DNA from 2 places in the Pseudomonas sp. GM102 genome. Region 1 is predicted to be linked to the other one. Evidence: predicted binding sites of a transcription regulator. Region 1 holds the regulator's gene; the other holds the start of a gene.
What was found. The regulator FliA, encoded in region 1, starts transcription of late flagellar genes. The targets are predictions, from matches to a motif close to CTAAAGTTTNNNNNNNNNNNGCCGNTAA.

Region 1 (14,672 bases):
AACGGTGAACACTGCGGCGTCTGCTTCGCGGGCAAGCCTCGCTCCTACAGGGATTGAGTTCATCTCATGCCACCTGCGGAACACGTTGCGCCGCCAGCAGATGCTTGAGCAGTGCGCGATAAGCGAGAACGCCACGGCTCTTGCCGTCGAATTGCGAAGGCGTCAACCCTGCCCGGCTCGCGTCACGCAAGCGAGTATCGATCGGGATGTAGCCTTGCCAGATTTCTTCCGGGTACTTGTCGCGCAGCACGCGAAGGGTGCCGAGGGACGCCTGGGTGCGGCGGTCGAACAAGGTCGGCACGATGCTGAACGGCAGCGCCTGTTTGCGCGAACGGTTGATCATCGCCAGGGTGTTGACCATGCGTTCCAGGCCTTTGACCGCCAAGTGTTCGGTCTGCACCGGGATCACCAACTGCTGGCTGGCCGCCAAGGCATTGACCATCAGCACGCCGAGCAACGGCGGGCTGTCGATCACCGCGTAATCGAAGTCCTGCCACAACTGCGCCAGGCTCTTGGCGATCACCAGGCCCAAACCACTCTGGCCCGGCGACTGGCGCTCAAGGGTTGCCAGCGCGGTACTCGATGGCAACAGGGAAATGCGTTCGTCACTGGTGGGCATCAGCAACTGACCGGGCAAGCCTTGCGGCACGCTGCCCTTGTGCAGAAACAGGTCGTAGCTGCTGTGTTCCAGGCTGTCGGGGTCGTAACCGAAGTAGCTGGTCATGGAGCCATGTGGGTCGAGATCGACCACAACCACGCGCTTGCCCGCCTCAGCCAGCAAACCGGCTAAAGCGATGGAGGAAGTGGTTTTACCGACACCACCCTTTTGATTGGCGACTGCCCAGACTCTCATTCGGATTGTTCCTCCCGGTCGAAAAGGTCGACCGAGAATTAGCTCAACGTGTTAATGCGGGTGACGGAGAATTGACGGCACTCTCTCGTCCCGGCGACTTGACCGGGGTAGGTGCAGTTTGTGTGCCAGCCCGCTTCAACGCGGCATCCGGTTGTGCATGAGCCGTTCCGGTGCCGGTGAGGCTGCGCCGTACATCGAGATTTCGTGACACCACCAGCACCACCCGACGGTTACGCGCCCGGCCTTCGGCGGTGGCGTTGTTGGCCACCGGCTGGAACTCACCGTAACCCACCGACGCCAGGCGCCCCGGGTTCACGCCCTGCATCGCCAACATGCGCACGATGCTCGCCGAACGGGCCGAGGACAGCTCCCAGTTGGTCGGGTATTGCGCGGTGCGAATCGGTTGATCGTCGGTAAAGCCTTCGACGTGGATCGGGTTGTCGAACGGCCTGAGGATCGCGGCGACCTTGTCGATGATGTTGAAGGCGATGTCGCTGGGCATGGCGTCGCCACTGCCGAACAACAGGCTGGAATTGAGTTCGATCTCAACCCATAACTCATTGCCGCGCACGGTCATCTGGTTGGAGCTGATCAAGTCGCCGAACGCCGCGCTGATGTCATCGGCAATGCTTTTGAGCGGATCGTTGGCAGCCTGGGCGATGCCGGCGTCGATCTGTTCGCTGTCCTTGACCAGCGGCTTGGCCGGGGTCACGGTCTTCGGTCGCTCTTCGCCAATAGGAATCGGCTTGAGGGCGCGATCGGTGTCGGTAAACACCCCGATCAACGCCTCGGAAATGATCTTGTACTTGCCTTCGTTGATCGAAGAGATCGAGTACATCACCACGAAGAAAGCGAACAGCAAGGTAATGAAGTCGGCATAGGAAACGAGCCAGCGTTCATGGTTTACGTGTTCTTCAGGTTGCCGACGACGAGCCATGAGGTTCTTCCCTTAATCCATGAAGCCCTGAAGCTTCAACTCAATGGAGCGAGGGTTTTCACCTTCGGCGATCGACAGGATCCCTTCCAGCAACATCTCGCGATAACGCGACTGTCGCAACGCGATGGATTTGAGCTTGGCGGCAATCGGCAGCAAGATCAGGTTGGCACTGGCTACGCCATAGATGGTGGCGACAAAGGCGACGGCAATGCCGCTGCCCAGTTGCGACGGATCGGCCAGGTTGCCCATGACATGGATCAGGCCCATTACCGCACCGATGATGCCGATGGTCGGCGCGTAGCCACCCATGCTTTCAAAGACTTTGGCGGCTTCGATGTCGCGGCTTTCCTGGGTGTAGAAATCCACTTCCAGAATGCTGCGAATCGCTTCCGGTTCGGCGCCGTCCACCAGCAGTTGCAGACCTTTGCGTGAGTAGCTGTCGGGTTCGGCGTCGGCCACTCCTTCCAGACCGAGCAAACCTTCCTTGCGGGCGGTCAGGCTCCAATTCACTACGCGATCGATGCCGCCGGCCAGGTCCACCCTGGGAGGAAACAGGATCCAGGTGAGAATCTGCATGGCGCGCTTGAAGGCGCTTATCGGCGATTGCAGCAGCGAAGCACCGATGGTCCCACCGAGTACGATCAACGCCGCCGGGCCGTTGGCCAGCGCGCCGAGGTGACCGCCCTCAAGGTAGTTACCGCCAATAATGGCGACGAACGCCATGATGATCCCGATCAGGCTTAAAACATCCATCAGATACACGCCTCGACCAGGTGTTTGCCAATATCTTCCAGACCGTAGATCGCATCTGCCAGGTCGGCTTTGACGATGGCCATCGGCATGCCGTAGATCACGCAACTGGCTTCATCCTGGGCCCAGATCGCACTGCCGCCCTGCTTGAGCAGACGCGCGCCTTCGCGACCGTCGGCACCCATGCCGGTCAATACCACCGCCAGAACTTTGTCGCCGTAGGATTTGGCCGCGGAGCCGAAGGTGATGTCCACGCACGGTTTGTAGTTCAGACGCTCGTCGCCCGGCAGGATTTTCACCGCGCCACGGCCGTCGATCATCATTTGCTTGCCACCCGGAGCCAGCAGCGCCAGGCCCGGACGCAGGATGTCGCCATCCTCGGCTTCCTTGACGCTGATACGGCACAGCTTGTCCAGACGCTCGGCGAAAGCCTTGGTGAAGGCTGCTGGCATGTGCTGGATCAACACGATCGGTGCCGGGAAGCTGGCCGGCAACTGCGTCAGCACCCGTTGCAGGGCAACCGGGCCACCGGTGGAGGTGCCGATGGCGACCAGTTTGTAGGCTTTGCGTTTTGGTGCAGGGGACGATGGAGTCGCTGCATGGGTGCGAACCGGAATCGGTGCAGGTGCCGGACGCGCAGGCGCGCTGCTGCCGTAGTTGCTGACGCTCGAAGGCGCAGGCGTCGGGGCTGGCGCAGCGACTGGGGCCGGGGCGCTGTAAGTGCTGACGCGACGGTTACTGCGCGAGATGCTGAGAATCTTCTCGCACAACAGTTGCTTGACCTTCTCCGGGTTACGGGAGATGTCTTCGAAATTCTTCGGCAGGAAGTCCACCGCGCCGGCGTCCAGCGCATCAAGGGTGACCCGCGCGCCTTCGTGAGTCAGCGAGGAGAACATCAACACCGGGGTCGGGCAGCGCTGCATGATGTGCCGCACTGCGGTGATGCCATCCATCATCGGCATCTCGTAGTCCATGGTGATCACGTCTGGCTTGAGAGCCAGTGCCTGATCGATCGCCTCTTTGCCGTTGGTCGCCGTACCGACGACCTGGATATTCGAATCCGCTGAAAGAATTTCCGAGACGCGGCGGCGGAAAAACCCCGAATCGTCCACCACCAGGACTTTGACTGCCATAAACACTCCGTTAGACGGGGCGAGGCTCAGTCGCCCCGCTCCCCCAGAATCAAATACGCCGTGCGGCGTAACGCTTGAGCATGCTCGGAACATCGAGAATCAGCGCAATGCGGCCGTCACCGGTGATGGTGGCGCCGGACATGCCCGGGGTTCCCTGGAGCATTTTGCCCAATGGCTTGATGACCACTTCTTCCTGGCCCACCAGTTGATCGACGACGAAGCCGATCCGCTGAGTGCCCACCGAAAGAATCACCACATGGCCTTCGCGCTGCTCTTCATGAGCAGCGGAGCTGACCAGCCAGCGTTTGAGGTAGAACAGAGGCAGCGCCTTGTCCCGCACGATCACCACTTCCTGGCCGTCCACCACGTTGGTGCGCGACAGGTCGAGGTGGAAGATCTCGTTGACGTTCACCAGCGGGAACGCGAACGCCTGGTTGCCGAGCATGACCATCAGCGTCGGCATGATCGCCAGGGTCAACGGGACCTTGATGACGATCTTCGAGCCCTTGCCCTTGGTCGAGTAGATATTGATGGTGCCGTTGAGCTGGGCGATCTTGGTTTTCACCACGTCCATGCCCACGCCGCGCCCGGAGACGTCGGAAATTTCGGTCTTGGTCGAGAAGCCCGGAGCGAAGATCAGGTTGAAGCAATCCGACTCGCTGAGACGGTCCGCCGCATCCTTGTCCATCAGGCCTTTCTTCACGGCGATACCGCGCAGAACATCGGCGTCCATACCTTTGCCATCATCGGAGATGGACAGCAGGATGTGATCGCCTTCCTGTTCCGCGGACAGGATCACCTTGCCGCTGCGAGGCTTGCCCATCGCTTCGCGCTCAGCCGGCTCTTCAATACCGTGGTCGACCGAGTTGCGCACCAAGTGGACCAGCGGGTCGGCCAGGGCCTCGACGAGGTTCTTGTCGAGGTCGGTTTCTTCGCCGACCAGCTCCAGGTTGATCTCTTTCTTGAGCTGGCGAGCCAGGTCGCGAACCAGACGCGGGAAGCGCCCGAAGACTTTCTTGATCGGCTGCATCCGGGTCTTCATGACCGCGGTCTGCAGGTCGGCCGTGACCACGTCGAGGTTCGACACGGCCTTGGACATGGCTTCGTCGCCGCTGTTGAGGCCCAGACGGACCAAGCGGTTACGCACCAGTACCAACTCGCCGACCATGTTCATGATTTCGTCGAGACGCGCGGTATCGACCCGCACGGTGGTCTCGGCTTCGCTGGCCGGTTTTTCTGGTGGTGGCGCAGACGGGGCACGGGCCGGGGCCGGTGCAGCAGCGGCGGCCGGTTTCGGCGCTTCGGCTTTTGGCTCGGGCGCTTTGGCCACAGGTGCCGGCGCCTTGGCGACTGGGGTCGCTACAGCGGAAGCAGCAGAACCGGTGCCCACTTCAGTGAATTTGCCTTTACCGTGCAATTCGTCGAGCAGCGATTCGAACTCATGATCCGAGATCAGATCGCCGCCGGCCGCTTTAGCGGTTGGCGCAGCCGGGGCTGGTACGGCGGCAATCGCCGACTCCAATGCATCGACGGCAAAGTTGCCTTTACCGTGCAACTGGTCGAGCAGTGCTTCGAACTCGTCGTCGGTAATATCGGAGCTGTCGCCTGCCGCTTTCGGGGCAGCCGGCGCGGCGGGTGCCGCGACTACTGCATCGACGGCGAACTGGCCTTTGCCGTGCAGTTGATCGAGCAACGACTCGAACTCGGCATCGGTGATTTCATCGCTGGCCGAGGCATCGCTGGTCGGCACTGGCGCAGCCACTGGAGCCTCGGCTTGAGCCTTGACGGCGTTCAGCGAGTCCAGCAGCTGTTCAAATTCGTTATCCGTGATATCGCCCGATTCTTCAGCGGCAGGTTCTTCCACCACCTCAGCGACCGGTGCCGACTCATCGGCGGTTTGCGGCTCGGCCAGACGGGCCAACGCTGCAAGCAATTCTGGAGTGGCAGCCGTGATCGGGCTGCGTTCGCGGACTTCGCTGAACATGCTGTTCACCGCGTCCAGTGCTTCGAGAACCACGTCCATCAGTTCCGAGTCGACGCGTCGTTCACCCTTGCGCAGGATGTCGAACACGTTCTCGGCGATGTGACAGCACTCCACCAGCTCGTTGAGCTGGAGGAAGCCGGCGCCCCCTTTTACAGTGTGAAAACCGCGAAAAATTGCATTGAGCAAATCCGCATCATCCGGTCGACTTTCAAGCTCGACCAGCTGTTCGGACAGTTGCTCTAGAATCTCGCCGGCCTCAACCAGGAAATCCTGAAGGATCTCTTCATCGGCGCCGAAGCTCATTAAGGGGGTGCTCCTGAGGTCTAAAAACCTAAAAAACCTAAAATGCTAAAACTCTAAAATCCTAGGCTGGATAACAAATCGTCCACATCGTCCTGACCGGACACAACGTCTTCTCTTTTATCGGCATGAATCTGCGGACCTTCACCCTGAGAGAGATGTTTTTGCGGATCTTTTTCAGCCAGCATCGCATCACGGTCATGTTCGATACCCGCAAAGCGGTCGACCTGACTGGCCATGAGCACGAGCTTGAGCAGATTGCTTTCAACTTCGGTGACCAACTGGGTCACGCGCTTGATTACCTGACCGGTGAGGTCCTGGTAATCCTGGGCCAGCAGAATGTCGTTGAGGTTGCTCGACACGACGCGGTTATCTTCGCTGCTGCGTGTCAGGAAACCGTCGACGCGCCGGGCCAGATCGCGAAACTCTTCAGCCCCGACTTCGCGACGCATGAACCGTCCCCAATCCGTGCTTAGCGCCTGAGCTTCGTCGCTCAGGCTGTTGATCAGCGGCGTGGCGTTTTCCACCAGGTCCATGGTGCGGTTCGCCGCGGCCTCGGTCAGCTTGACCACATAACCCAGGCGCTCGGTGGCATCCGTGATCTGAGACACTTCCTCGGCTTGCGGCATGTGCGGGTCAATCTGGAAATTGACGATCGCGCTATGCAGCTCGCGGGTGAGCTTGCCTACTTCCTGGTACAGGCCGCGGTCACGGGTCTGATTGAGCTCATGGATCAATTGCACCGCATCGCCAAACCTGCCTTTTTCAAGGCTCTCGACCAGTTCGACCGCGTGTTTTTTCAGGGTCGATTCAAAATCGCCCATTGAAGATTCTTTATGCTCCATAGCTCCCCCGTGGCGCAGTCCATCAACCGATGCGTTCGAAAATCTTCTCGATTTTTTCTTTCAACGCCTGGGCCGTGAAGGGTTTGACCACATAGCCATTTACACCGGCCTGGGCCGCTTCGATGATTTGCTCGCGCTTGGCTTCAGCGGTCACCATCAGCACCGGAAGGTGCTTGAGCTTTTCATCAGCGCGCACGTGACGCAGCAGATCGATACCGGTCATGCCAGGCATGTTCCAGTCCGTTACCAGAAAGTCGATGCTCCCACTGTTGAGAACCGGAATGGCAGTGGTGCCATCGTCAGCCTCGACCGTGTTGGTGAACCCAAGATCACGCAACAGGTTTTTTATGATCCGCCGCATCGTTGAGAAGTCATCAACGATGAGGATTTTCATGTTCTTGTCCAATTCGACCTCCAAGCAGTCTTAAACGCGCCCAGCACCTGGACGCGCCATTTCAATCAATCCGGCAAAGCACTCAATGACTGTCTGGAGCACAACAGATCGAGACCGGCGCAGTTCAACACCACACCGGCTCCATTCGCAGTGTCCCCACACTGCCTTCAGCGCGCTCGCCACTCCCCCAAACGCCCCCGCAAACGGGCCGCGCACTGGCTGTGTAACTGGCTGACCCGCGATTCGCTGACCCCCAGGACCTCACCGATTTCCTTGAGATTCAACTCTTCGTCGTAGTACAGCGCCAACACCAGTCGCTCACGCTCCGGCAAATTGGCAATCGCGTCCGCCAGCGCCGCCTGGAAGCGTTCATCTTCCAGATCGCGTGACGGCTCGAGATGAGCACTGGCGCCATCCTCATGCAGCCCTTCGTGTTCGCCGTCCTGTAACAGATCGTCGAAACTGAATAACCGGCTGCCGAGGGTGTCGTTCAAAATCCCGTAATAATCGTCGAGACTCAATTGGAGTTCGGCCGCAACCTCATGATCTTTAGCGTCACGGCCGGTTTTAGCTTCAATCGAGCGAATCGCGTCGCTGACCATACGGGTATTGCGGTGAACCGAACGTGGAGCCCAGTCCCCCTTGCGCACTTCATCGAGCATCGCGCCGCGGATTCGAATGCCCGCGTACGTCTCGAAACTCGCGCCTTTGCTGGCGTCATATTTGGTTGATACTTCAAGCAGGCCGATCATCCCGGCCTGGATCAGGTCTTCGACCTGGACACTGGCCGGCAAACGCGCCAGCAAGTGGTAGGCAATGCGTTTGACCAGTGGCGCGTAACGCTCGATCAGCTCGTACTGCGCGTCACGTGCCGACTTCTTGTAGAGGTTGTAGCCACTGGCTGTCATAGGACGGGTCCTGCCGTTTGTTGCACGAGGCGCTCGACGAAAAACTCCAGGTGCCCGCGTGGGTTGGCCGGCAGTGGCCAGGTATCGACCTTCTGCGCAATGGCCTTGAACGCCAGGGCGCACTTGGAACGCGGAAAGGCTTCGTAGACGGCACGCTGTTTCTGCACGGCCTTGCGTACGCTTTCGTCGTAAGGCACCGCACCGACATATTGCAAGGCGACGTCAAGGAAACGATCCGTGACCTTGGTCAACTTGGCGAACAGGTTGCGGCCTTCCTGCGGGCTCTGCGCCATGTTGGCCAGGACGCGGAAACGGTTCATGCCGTAGTCGCGGTTCAGCAGTTTGATCAGCGCGTAGGCGTCGGTGATCGAGGTCGGCTCGTCGCACACCACCAGCAAGACTTCTTGCGCTGCGCGGACGAAACTGACCACCGAGTCACCAATGCCCGCAGCGGTGTCGATCACCAATACGTCGAGGTTGTCGCCGATGTCGCTGAAGGCCTGGATCAGGCCGGCATGCTGGGCCGGGCTCAGATGAACCATGCTCTGGGTGCCGGATGCGGCCGGGACGATGCGAATACCGCCGGGCCCTTGCAACAGCACATCGCGCAGCTCACAGCGGCCTTCGATCACGTCGGCCAGGGTACGTTTGGGTGTCAGCCCCAGCAGGACGTCAACGTTCGCCAGCCCCAGATCGGCATCCAGCAGCATGACGCGCCGGCCGAGCTCAGCTAGAGCCAGGGACAAGTTCACTGACACGTTAGTCTTCCCGACGCCACCTTTGCCGCCGGTCACCGCGATCACCTGTACGGGATGCATGCTGCCCATGTTATTTTCTTTACCTTGTCTTACTTAGACGGAGGCCACATTACTGGCTGCGCGTTCACCAACTGAACAATGCATGGCAGACCATCGATGTAGGTACAAAAACCGTTCATTAAATACCTCAGCCAACCCGCTTGGTCGGACTGTGGTAAAGGTCAGCGAACATATCAGCCATGGCTTCTTCGCTGGGTTCTTCCTGCATTTGCACGCTAACGGCACGGCTGACCAACTGATGACGGCGCGGCAGATGCAAATCATCCGGAATCCGCGGGCCATCGGTGAGGTAAGCCACCGGCAATTCATGACTGATGGCCAGGCTCAACACCTCGCCCAAGCTTGCCGTTTCATCCAGTTTAGTCAGGATGCAGCCAGCAAGGCCGCAACGTTTGTAACTGTGATAAGCGGCAGTTAGAACCTGTTTCTGGCTGGTGGTTGCCAAGACCAGATAATTTTTTGATTTGATGCCGCGTCCGGCCAGGCTTTCAAGCTGCATGCGCAGTGCCGGATCGCTGGCCTGCAGGCCGGCGGTATCGATCAGCACCACGCGTTTGCGCAGCAAAGGCTCCAGCGCCTGCACCAAGGATTGGCCCGGATCGACGTGGGTGACCGACACGTTGAGGATCCGGCCGAGGGTCTTGAGCTGTTCCTGAGCGCCGATGCGATAGCTGTCCATGCTGACCAGCGCGATGTTCTGCGCGCCGTACTTGAGCACGTAACGAGCCGCCAGCTTGGCCAGCGTGGTGGTCTTGCCCATGCCGGCCGGGCCGACCATGGCAATCACGCCGCCCTCTTCCAGTGGCTCGACTTCCGGGGTGGTGATCATCCGCGCCAGGTGCGCGAGCAACATGCGCCAGGCCTGACGGGGCTCTTCAATGTCGGTAATCAGCGCCAGCAGATCGCGCGACAACGGGCCGGACAGGCCGATGCGTTGCAAGCGACGCCAGAGGTTGGCCTGGGCCGGACGGCTGCCTTGCAACTGATTCCAAGCCAGCGAGCCAAGTTGCACTTCCATCAGTTCACGCAGGCTGTTGAGCTCGAAACGCATCGAGTCGAACGCACGCAGGTCGACGCCGGTCGCTGCGGCAGGCGCAGGTGCCGGACGCCGAGGCTCGGCCAGCGTCGGCTCGATCAGCGGCTCGGCGGCGGTCAACGGCAGGCCGGCGAACAACTGGCGATTGGTGCTCTTGTCGCTCTCGCCATCGCCACGCAGGCTCAGTTCGGCCTGGGCGGTGACGATCCGCGACTGGGTCTTGCGCAGCTCGTCCTCGAGTTCCATGTTCGGAACACGCGGGGCCAGCGCCGACAATTTGTAATCCAGGGCAGCCGTCAGCTCGACACCACCGGCGATCCGGCGATTGCCAATGATGGCGGCATCAGCGCCCAGCTCATCACGAACCAGTTTCATGGCCTGACGCATATCGGCGGCGAAAAAACGCTTAACTTGCATAAACCACTACCTCAGCCGTTGGGCCCTACTGTCGCAACAATGGTCACTTGCTTGTTGTCAGGGATTTCCTGATAAGCCAACACATGCAAACCCGGGACTGCCAGTCGGCCGAATCGCGAGAGCATCGCGCGAACCGGACCGGCCACCAGCAGAATCACCGGTTGACCTTGCATTTCCTGACGCTGCGCCGCTTCGATCAACGAGCGTTGCAGCTTCTCTGCCATGCTTGGCTCCAGCAGAACGCCCTCTTCCGAGCCTTGCCCTGCCTTCTGAAGACTATTGAGCAATATTTGTTCCAACCTTGGCTCCAAGGTGATCACAGGCAGCTGCGACTCAGTACCTACAATGCTTTGCACGATTGCGCGGGATACGCCGACGCGCACCGCAGCCACCAAAGCGGCAGTATCTTGACTCTTGGCGGCGTTGTTCGCGATGGCTTCGGCGATGCTGCGAATGTCCCGTACCGGCACCTGTTCGGCCAGCAATGCCTGCAAGACTTTGAGCAACTGCGACAGCGAAACCACTCCCGGCACCAGCTCTTCAGCCAGTTTGGGTGAGCTTTTGGCCAGCAATTGCATGAGTTGCTGGACTTCTTCGTGACCAATCAGCTCGCTGGAGTGTTTGTACAAAATCTGGTTCAAATGCGTTGCCACTACCGTACTGGCGTCGACCACGGTGTAGCCGAGGGATTGCGCCTGGGCACGCTGGCTAATTTCGATCCAGACCGCCTCCAGACCAAAAGCCGGATCTTTGGCGGTAATGCCGTTGAGCGTACCGTAGACCTGCCCTGGGTTGATCGCCAGTTCGCGGTCCGGGTAAATCTCGGCCTCGGCCAGGATCACGCCCATCAGGGTCAGGCGGTAGGCGCTTGGCGCCAGGTCGAGGTTGTCACGGATATGCACAGTCGGCATCAAGAAACCCAGGTCCTGGGAGAGCTTTTTACGCACACCCTTGATCCGCGCCAGCAACTGACCACCCTGGTTGCGGTCCACCAGCGGAATCAGGCGATAGCCGACTTCCAGGCCGATCATGTCGATCGGCGTCACGTCATCCCAGCCAAGCTCCTTGGTTTCCTGGGCGCGGGCCGGCGATGGCAGCAGTTCCTGCTGACGCTTGACCTCTTGCAAGGCCTGAACCTTGACCACGTTCTGCTTCTTCCAGAACAGGTAAGCGCCGCCGGCCGCCAGGGCTGCCATGCTCAGAAAGGAAAAATGCGGCATGCCCGGCACCAGGCCCATCACCGCCATCAAGCCAGCGGCCACGGCCAGGGCTTTCGGCGAGGCGAACATCTGACGATTGATCTGCTTGCCCATGTCTTCCGAGCCGGAAGCTCGGGTCACCATGATCGCGGCGGCAGTCGACAACAGCAGTGATGGCAATTGCGCCACCAAACCGTCACCAATGGTCAACAAGGCGTACACCCGACCGGCATCGCCAAAGGTCATACCGTGCTGGAAGATACCGACTGCCATGCCGCCGATCAGGTTGATGAACAGAATCAGCAGGCCGGCGATGGCGTCACCGCGCACGAACTTGCTGGCACCGTCCATGGAACCGTAGAACTCGGCCTCCTGGGCCACTTCCATCCGGCGCAGTTTCGCCTGGTTCTGATCGATCAGGCCGGCGTTCAAGTCGGCGTCGATGGCCATTTGTTTGCCCGGCATTGCGTCGAGGGTGAAACGCGCGCTCACCTCGGAAATCCGCCCGGCACCCTTGGTCACTACGACGAAGTTGATGATCATCAAAATCGCGAAGACCACGATACCAACCACGTAGTTGCCGCCGATCACCACTTCACCGAAGGCCTGGATCACCTTACCGGCGGCGGCATGACCATCCTGACCGTGGAGCATCACCACCCGCGTCGAGGCCACGTTCAGCGCCAGTCGCAACAACGTCGCCACCAGCAAAATGGTCGGGAACACGGCAAAATCCAGCGGCCGCAAGGCGTACACGCAGACCAGCAACACGACGATGGACAAGGCAATGTTGAACGTGAAGAACACGTCCAGCAGGAACGGCGGCACCGGCAACATCATCATGGCCAGCATGACCAGCAGCAACAGCGGCACACCCAGATTGCCCCGACTGAGGTCGGCAACGTTTGTGCGTGCAGTGTTGATTAACTGAGAGCGATCCACCGGTTTTCCCCGTTCCTTTAAAGCAAACTTTTGACGCCTGAAGCAGGCGCAGGGCGGCTATTGCAAGAAGCCTTCCAACTTTTGCCGGGGCTTGAAATAGAGGTCTGTTTCGGGGATTTGTATTGCTTGAACCCACGCCTTCGCGGGCAAGCCTCGCTCCTACAGGCCTGTGTCGGTCGACATGTGCGAACGACACGGGACTGTAGGAGCGAGGCTTGCCCGCGAAGAGGCCAGCATTTGCCAACACAACTATCAGGAATCGCGGCGCACCAGCGGAGTCAGCCAGCAGTCAAAATCTGCTTTGGATTAATGGCGCCAAACTGCAACTCGCGGCCCACCATATAAAGCGTCCCCCTATGCATCCGAGTGTCCTCTACAGCCACAAGATCTTCCTCAGCATAACCAAGCACCACCGCCGTAGCAGGCGCTACAAGGGGAAACGAAAACTCGTGACCTTGCATAAGGTTAAGTGCCCACCCAAATTGAATGATCGGCAAATCGCCTATCAGCATCGGGCGCTTATCCTTACGACGAAAGTCCATCCGCGCAGTAACCTGCAACTTTCCATCGACCACTGCAAACCCTGGCTTGCCGTATCGACGCTGTAACGTGCCAGCTGACCATGCCTTCATGTAATACAAGGGATTGGTGAAAACCTCGAACAAGGCCAAACTGCTTTCAATGCTGCCCGCGGCACCAAAGAGATAGTTGTAGGAATAATGATAGGCCAACCCTTCCAACTCGGGCCGAATGGCATTGAGCGGATCATTCAAGTAATCCTCAATGTATTGATTGGCCATGTGCACAAAATGCGTAAAGTCCAATGACATTCTGAACGTAACCGAGTAACCGATCGCCCGTTCAAGGGAATTTTCCTCTAAAACACCCGAAACAAAGGCCAACTCCATTCCTTGAAGCTTTCTGTACTGACGCTCTGCCATGACCGTGCTCCCATGAACATCATCTGGAAAGATTTCCGGATCCATGACAACGCGTCAGAAGGTAGGCGTCTACTGTCAGAATTAACAGGTAGAAGCTTTTTCGGATAGGCGGAAGGTTGCGATCTTTGACCCATCAAGAATCGCGGCGCAAGTCCGGCGGAATCGGCAAATCGTCCTGGAGCGGATCCGGGCGCTTGCCCTTGCCGGCGCGGTACTGGCGGATCTGGTAGACGTAGGCCAGTACCTGGGCGACCGCCAGATAGAGCCCGCCGGGAATTTCCTGTTCCAGCTCCGTGGAGTAGTAGATCGAACGCGCCAGCGCCGGCGATTCGAGCAGCAGCACATTATTGGCCACGGCGATTTCGCGGATCTTCAGGGCGAGGAAGTCGCTACCCTTGGCCAACAGCACCGGTGCATTACCTTTGTCTGGATCGTACTTGAGGGCCACGGCGTAGTGGGTCGGGTTGGTAATGACCACATCAGCCTCGGGGATCGCGGCCATCATCCGCCGCTGCGACATCTCGCGCTGCAACTGACGAATACGCTGCTTGACCTCCGGCCGCCCTTCCTGATCCTTGTGCTCATCGCGCACTTCCTGCTTGGTCATCTGCAGCTTCTTGTGGCTTTCCCAGAGCTGCACCGGCACGTCGACCATGGCGATGATGATCAGCCCGCAAGCCATCCACAAGGTACTCCAGCCGACCACTTGCAAGCTGTGAATGATCGCCATGTCCAACGGTTCGTGAGCGATGCGCATCAGATCATCGATGTCCGACGACAGGACCGCCAACGCCACGAACAAGACGATGAAAAACTTCGCCAGGGCCTTGAGCAGCTCAACCAAAGCCTTGGCCGAGAACATCCGCTTCAGGCCCGCGCCGGGGTTCATGCGACTGAACTTGGGCGCCATGGAGCCGGCCGCGAACAGCCAGCCACCCAGGGAGATCGGGCCGATCAACGCAGCCAACAGCAAAGTGATCATCACCGGCTGAATCGCCAACAGAGCCATCTGTCCCGAGTGCAGCAAGAAGGTGCCCATGTTGCGCTGATCCAGAATCACTTCCCGCGACAGCGTGAAGTTCATCCGCATCAGCTCCATCATGTCCTGGGCCAATGCACCACCGAAAATCAGCAACGCACCGGCGCCGGCGAGCATGACCGCCAAGGTATTGAGCTCCTTGGAGCGCGCAATCTCGCCCTTCTCACGGGAGTCCT
Region 2 (4,852 bases), on a different contig from region 1:
CCCATCTTCAACTGGCCCATGTTGACCCGCTCGAACTCATCGATGGACATCGACAGCGAATACGGTTCCTGGCCCGACGAACACGCTGCCGACCAGATCCGCAGGCGCTGGCCGGGGGCTGCCTTGATCGCTTCGGGCAATACCTTGTTCTTCAAGACTTCAAACGGATAGGTGTCACGAAACCACAAGGTTTCGTTGGTGGTCATGGCATCCACCACCATCTCGCGCAAACCGCTGCGCGGCTGAGTCTGGATGCGCTGAACCAGCTCACCCAGCGATTTGATGCCCTGCTGTTCCATCAGTTTGTTGAGACGGCTCGAGACCAGGTATTGCTTGTTTTCACCGAGCAAAATGCCACAGGCTTTTTCCAGGAATACCCGGAACTGTTCAAAATCCAAATTACCCGTAGACAAAGATGCCGCCTCTTAAATCGTGTTGACCGCCAGGGACAGAAGGCCCCTAGCTGTTATCTGCTGCTTTGATCCGGTCGACTACCCGGGATGCCAGGTCATCAGGACGGAATTTGGCCAGGAAGTCATCGGCACCGACCTTCTTGACCATCGCCTGATTGAACACACCCGACAACGAAGTGTGCAGGATGATATGCAGCTTTTGCATGCGCGGGTCGTTGCGGATCTCGGCCGTCAGGGTGTACCCGTCCATCTCCGGCATCTCGATGTCGGAGATCATCATCAGGAACTCTTCTTCCGGCTTCTTGCCCTCGTCGACCAGCTTGCGCAGGTAATCCAGCGCTTGCTTGCCATCGTTCAACGCGACCACTTCGACACCGACCGTTTGCAGGCAACGGGTCACCTGCTTGCGCGCCACCGACGAGTCATCGACCGTCAGCACGCGCAAGGACAACGCCTTGTGCTGAGTCTCGACATCCACCACGCCCACCGAAATCGCTTCCGGTGTCGGTGACACTTCCGCCAGCACCTTCTCGACGTCGATGATTTCGACTAACTGATTGTCGACCCGAGTCACAGCCGTCAAGTAATGATCGCGCCCGGTGCCCTTGGGTGGCGGATGAATCTCCTCCCAGTTCATGTTGACGATGCGCTCTACCGACCGAACCAGGAAACCCTGAGTCTTGGTGTTGTACTCCGTGATGATCACGAAGGGATTGCTTTGATCTTTCAGCGCTCCGGAACCGGTCGCCATTGCCAGATCCAGAATCGGAATGGTCGCCCCCCGAATATTCGCCACACCGCACACGACAGGACTGGACTTGGGCATCAGGGTCAGTTTGGGGCATTGCAGCACCTCACGAACCTTGAATACGTTGATGCCATACAGCTGCTGGCCGTCAAGACGGAACAACAACAGCTCAAGGCGATTCTGCCCTACCAGTTGCGTGCGCTGGTTCACCGAATCCATTACACCAGCCATGCCCAGACTCCTACACCAACGCTAAGTGTGTTTGCGACGCACATTCATCACTAAACGGCACGGCGCTTGCTTTTTAACTTTTATGAACACAGAACCGACATTTTTCCGACACCTGACATCAACCTGCCGCAGATTACTCTGCGCGATGTCGGCCGCTTGCCTGTTCAACGCTGGCAGCCCTGCCCTTGCTGACGCGGTTACCTTGCCTGACATGCTTATCGGCGTCACTCAGGGCTTTCTTGAATTCACCGTAGAAGACTATCTGGCGACGAGTCAAACACAAGGACGCTACGAAATCGAGGTCAACCAGCTCGATCCGCGCCTGCGCATGCCTATGTGCGACAAGGAATTGACAGCCACCCTCGAGAGCCCCGCGAGGCCTCTGGGTCGGGTCACGGTCAAGGTTCGCTGCGACAGCGCCTCCCCTTGGACAGTCTTCGTACCCGCTCAAGTACGGCTGTTTCGCGACATTGTGACCACCACCCGCCCCCTTAAGCGCACAGGGATTATCGAACCCCAGGACGTGACCCTGCGTGAGCGCGATATCAGCCTGATAAACCAGGGTTTTCTGACCTCCGTCGATCAGGCGATCGGACAGAAACTTACCCGACCAATGGTCGCCGATCAGGTCATAACCCTGGTGCATCTCGAACAGGCGGAAGTGGTTCGCAAGGGCGATCAGGTGGTGATTACCGCCCGCAGTGGTACGCTCAGCGTGCGCATGCCGGGTGAAGCGCTGTCCAACGGCGGCATGAGCGAACAGATTCGCGTGAAAAACCTTAATTCCCAGCGGGTTATCAAGGCGCAAGTCACCGCGCCCGGGCAGGTGGAAGTGGGTATGTGAGCGACCCTATAGGGCTCTGGGCCCGTGAAGATATGGCGCGCCACCCGGCTGTTGCCTAAACTGTGCCCCATGCAGGACACACGCTGGCGCATGCAAGCTCATTGATAAATGGGCCTAAAGTTTTCCGGGGGAGAGCCGAAAACATGGCAAGCGTCCAAATACCCAGAGGTTTTTTGTCATGGTCATCGATTTCAGTCGTTTAAACAGCTCCTCGTCACTTACGGGCAGTACGCGTACCAGCGTTGCTAAGGAAACCGCCGAAGCTGGCCAATCCGCGCCGCTGAATACCCCGGCCGAACAGGCCAATACCACCCAAAGCGGGGAATCGGTACACCTCAGCAATGAGGCTCAACAGTTGCAGAAGGTCACTGACAAGCTGCGCGATCAGCCTGCCGTCGACAACGCCCGCGTGGCCGAGTTGAAAGCAGCGATTGCCGATGGCAGCTATAAAGTCGACAGCAACCGTGTAGCCAGCAAACTGCTCAACTTCGAAGCCCAGCGCTAGGCCACGGCCAGCGCCAGGCTTTTGGACGCTTAAAACCCAAGGCCAGCCATGCACGACACTAATTTACTGCAACTGATCATCGACGACTTTGCTCCGGCGCAACACCTGCTGGAACTGCTGCAAACCGAGTCCCTCGCGCTGCACGGTCGCGACATGCCACTGCTCGAAGACATTCTGGCGCAGAAACAGGCAATGATCATTTTGCTCGAGCAGCATGGCCGCAAGCGCAGTGAAATCCTCGCCAGCCTCAACCTGCCGACCAATCGCCAAGGCCTGGAGCAACTTGCCAGCCATTCGAGCATCGGCGATCAGTTGCTGGCACAGAGCGACGTGCTGACCGATCTCCTGGCCCAGTGCCAGGCTGCCAACGTTAACAATGGCCAGTCGATTCTGGTTCAGCAGGCCGCCACGGCCAACCAGCTGAAAATCCTCACCGGCGGCGAGCCGCCAGCGCTCTACGATGCCCGCGGTTCAACCTCAAAACTCGCAAAACCACGCCCGCTCAGTCAGGCTTGAGCCTTTCAATGAGCACGCTCTATCAAGACACGAAACATGCTGGCAGAATGCTGGCCAGTAGTCATATTTGTCTGGAGATTGATACCCCGTGTTCAATGCCTTAAGCGCGGAAGAGGCTACGCAGCCTCCCAAGGTGCTCACCACACCCCTGGAAATCTCCGGCAATCTGCGTCAGCTGCAAGACAGCCATGACCCGCTGATCATCACGTTCCACGAGCGCAGCCAGCGTTTCCAGAGTTACCTGGTGGACGTCGACCGTGACAGCAACATGATCGCCCTGGACGAAATGATCCCCCGCGATGGCGAACGTTTTCTGCTGGCCGGCGAACCGTTCAAGGTCGAAGGTTTCCACGACGGCGTACGCATCGCCTGGGAAAGCAATGGCCCGCTGACCATCGACGACTCCGGCGATGGTCGCTGCTACCGTGGCGCGCTGCCCGATGAGGTGGTTTATCACCAGCGCCGCAATGCTTTTCGCGCGGCGTTGAAGCTGGCGCAACTGGTCGATGTCGAGCTGGGTGGCGAAAAACTCAAGTCGCCCGTCACAGGCAAATTGCTGGACATCTCCGCCACCGGCTGCAAGTTGCGCTTCGAGGGCGACATCACCGCCAGGCTGCAATTGGGCCAGGTCTACGACCGTTTCGTCGCTGCCCTGCCCTTCGGCAGCATGACGGCACCGGTCGAACTGCGCTACCTGCACTTCGAAGAAAGGATCAACACCACCTTCGCCGGCGTGCGTTTTCACAACATGAGCGGCCAGGTGCAGCGGCAGGTCGAGCGGTTCGTCTATCAGCTTCAGCGCGAAGCACGGCGTTTCGATAAAGACGACTTCTGATACGCCACTCCCATAAAAAACGGGCAGTCCCTTGCGGTGACTGCCCGTTTTTTTATGCCTTGATCAAGGCCTTGCTTCGGTAAAACTTTGCTCGCGACCTGTGTCAGGGTCTTCGGGTTCCGAATCCGTTTCAGGCACTGATTCGGGCTCTGCATCCGGATTGAAATCAGGTTCCGGGTTGACCGGGTTCTGCATCTGATCCTGCACCACCTGCTCATCGACGCGCGGGTCAAGGCAAGCCACCAGTGGCGAGCTCGACATACTGTCTGGCATGGCCACGTGATGCAGTGGAGCATCGTCCACCTGATGCAGGTTGGTGACCGCTTTCGGCCGGATTCGCCACACCAGCACCAAGGCGAAGAAGCTGAAAAAGGCATAGAGCATCTGACTGCCGAACAGCTTCATCAGCACCCCGGCCACCAGCGGCCCGATACTCGCGCCGACACCGTAGGTCACCAGCAGCATCGCCGTCAGCGACACCCGACGATCACCCTCGACGTGGTCGTTGGAGAACGCCACCGCCAGCGGGTACAGGCAGAACTGCACCAACGAGCAGAGGAACCCGGCGATGAACAGCACCTCCAGCGGCACCTGCCGCATGATCGCCAGCGGCAACGCAGCCAGCGCCAGGCTAAACGCGAAACAGCGGATCAACAGCGCCCGGTCATATCGATCCGACAGCCAACCCAACGGCCACTGCACCACCAGGCCGGCAAAAATGCAGCTACCCATGAACAGACCAACCTGTTCGGTCGACAAT

Region 2: flgM (flagellar biosynthesis anti-sigma factor FlgM) is a predicted target of FliA. The motif match lies at 2,351-2,378, and genes of this name have one in related genera.

Annotation. Positions count from the first base shown of each region.
Region 1 covers NZ_AKJB01000001.1:40,817-55,488, reverse strand. Annotated here, with positions in the region: gene PMI18_RS28920 (ParA family protein) at 65-853, opposite strand; gene motD (flagellar motor protein MotD) at 897-1,790, opposite strand; gene PMI18_RS28930 (flagellar motor protein) at 1,803-2,543, opposite strand; gene PMI18_RS28935 (protein-glutamate methylesterase/protein-glutamine glutaminase) at 2,543-3,673, opposite strand; gene PMI18_RS28940 (chemotaxis protein CheA) at 3,723-5,960, opposite strand; gene PMI18_RS28945 (protein phosphatase CheZ) at 6,014-6,802, opposite strand; gene PMI18_RS28950 (chemotaxis response regulator CheY) at 6,825-7,196, opposite strand; gene fliA (RNA polymerase sigma factor FliA) at 7,364-8,104, opposite strand; gene fleN (flagellar synthesis regulator FleN) at 8,101-8,931, opposite strand; gene flhF (flagellar biosynthesis protein FlhF) at 9,050-10,375, opposite strand; gene flhA (flagellar biosynthesis protein FlhA) at 10,387-12,516, opposite strand; gene PMI18_RS28975 (hypothetical protein) at 12,795-13,457, opposite strand; gene flhB (flagellar biosynthesis protein FlhB) at 13,591-14,672, opposite strand, start outside.
Region 2 covers NZ_AKJB01000050.1:70,975-75,826, forward strand. Annotated here, with positions in the region: gene cheR (protein-glutamate O-methyltransferase CheR) at 1-413, opposite strand, end outside; gene PMI18_RS18215 (chemotaxis protein CheV) at 460-1,392, opposite strand; gene flgA (flagellar basal body P-ring formation chaperone FlgA) at 1,475-2,236, shown strand; gene flgM (flagellar biosynthesis anti-sigma factor FlgM) at 2,415-2,741, shown strand; gene PMI18_RS18200 (flagella synthesis protein FlgN) at 2,790-3,257, shown strand; gene PMI18_RS18195 (flagellar brake protein) at 3,346-4,092, shown strand; gene PMI18_RS18190 (MFS transporter) at 4,156-4,852, opposite strand, start outside.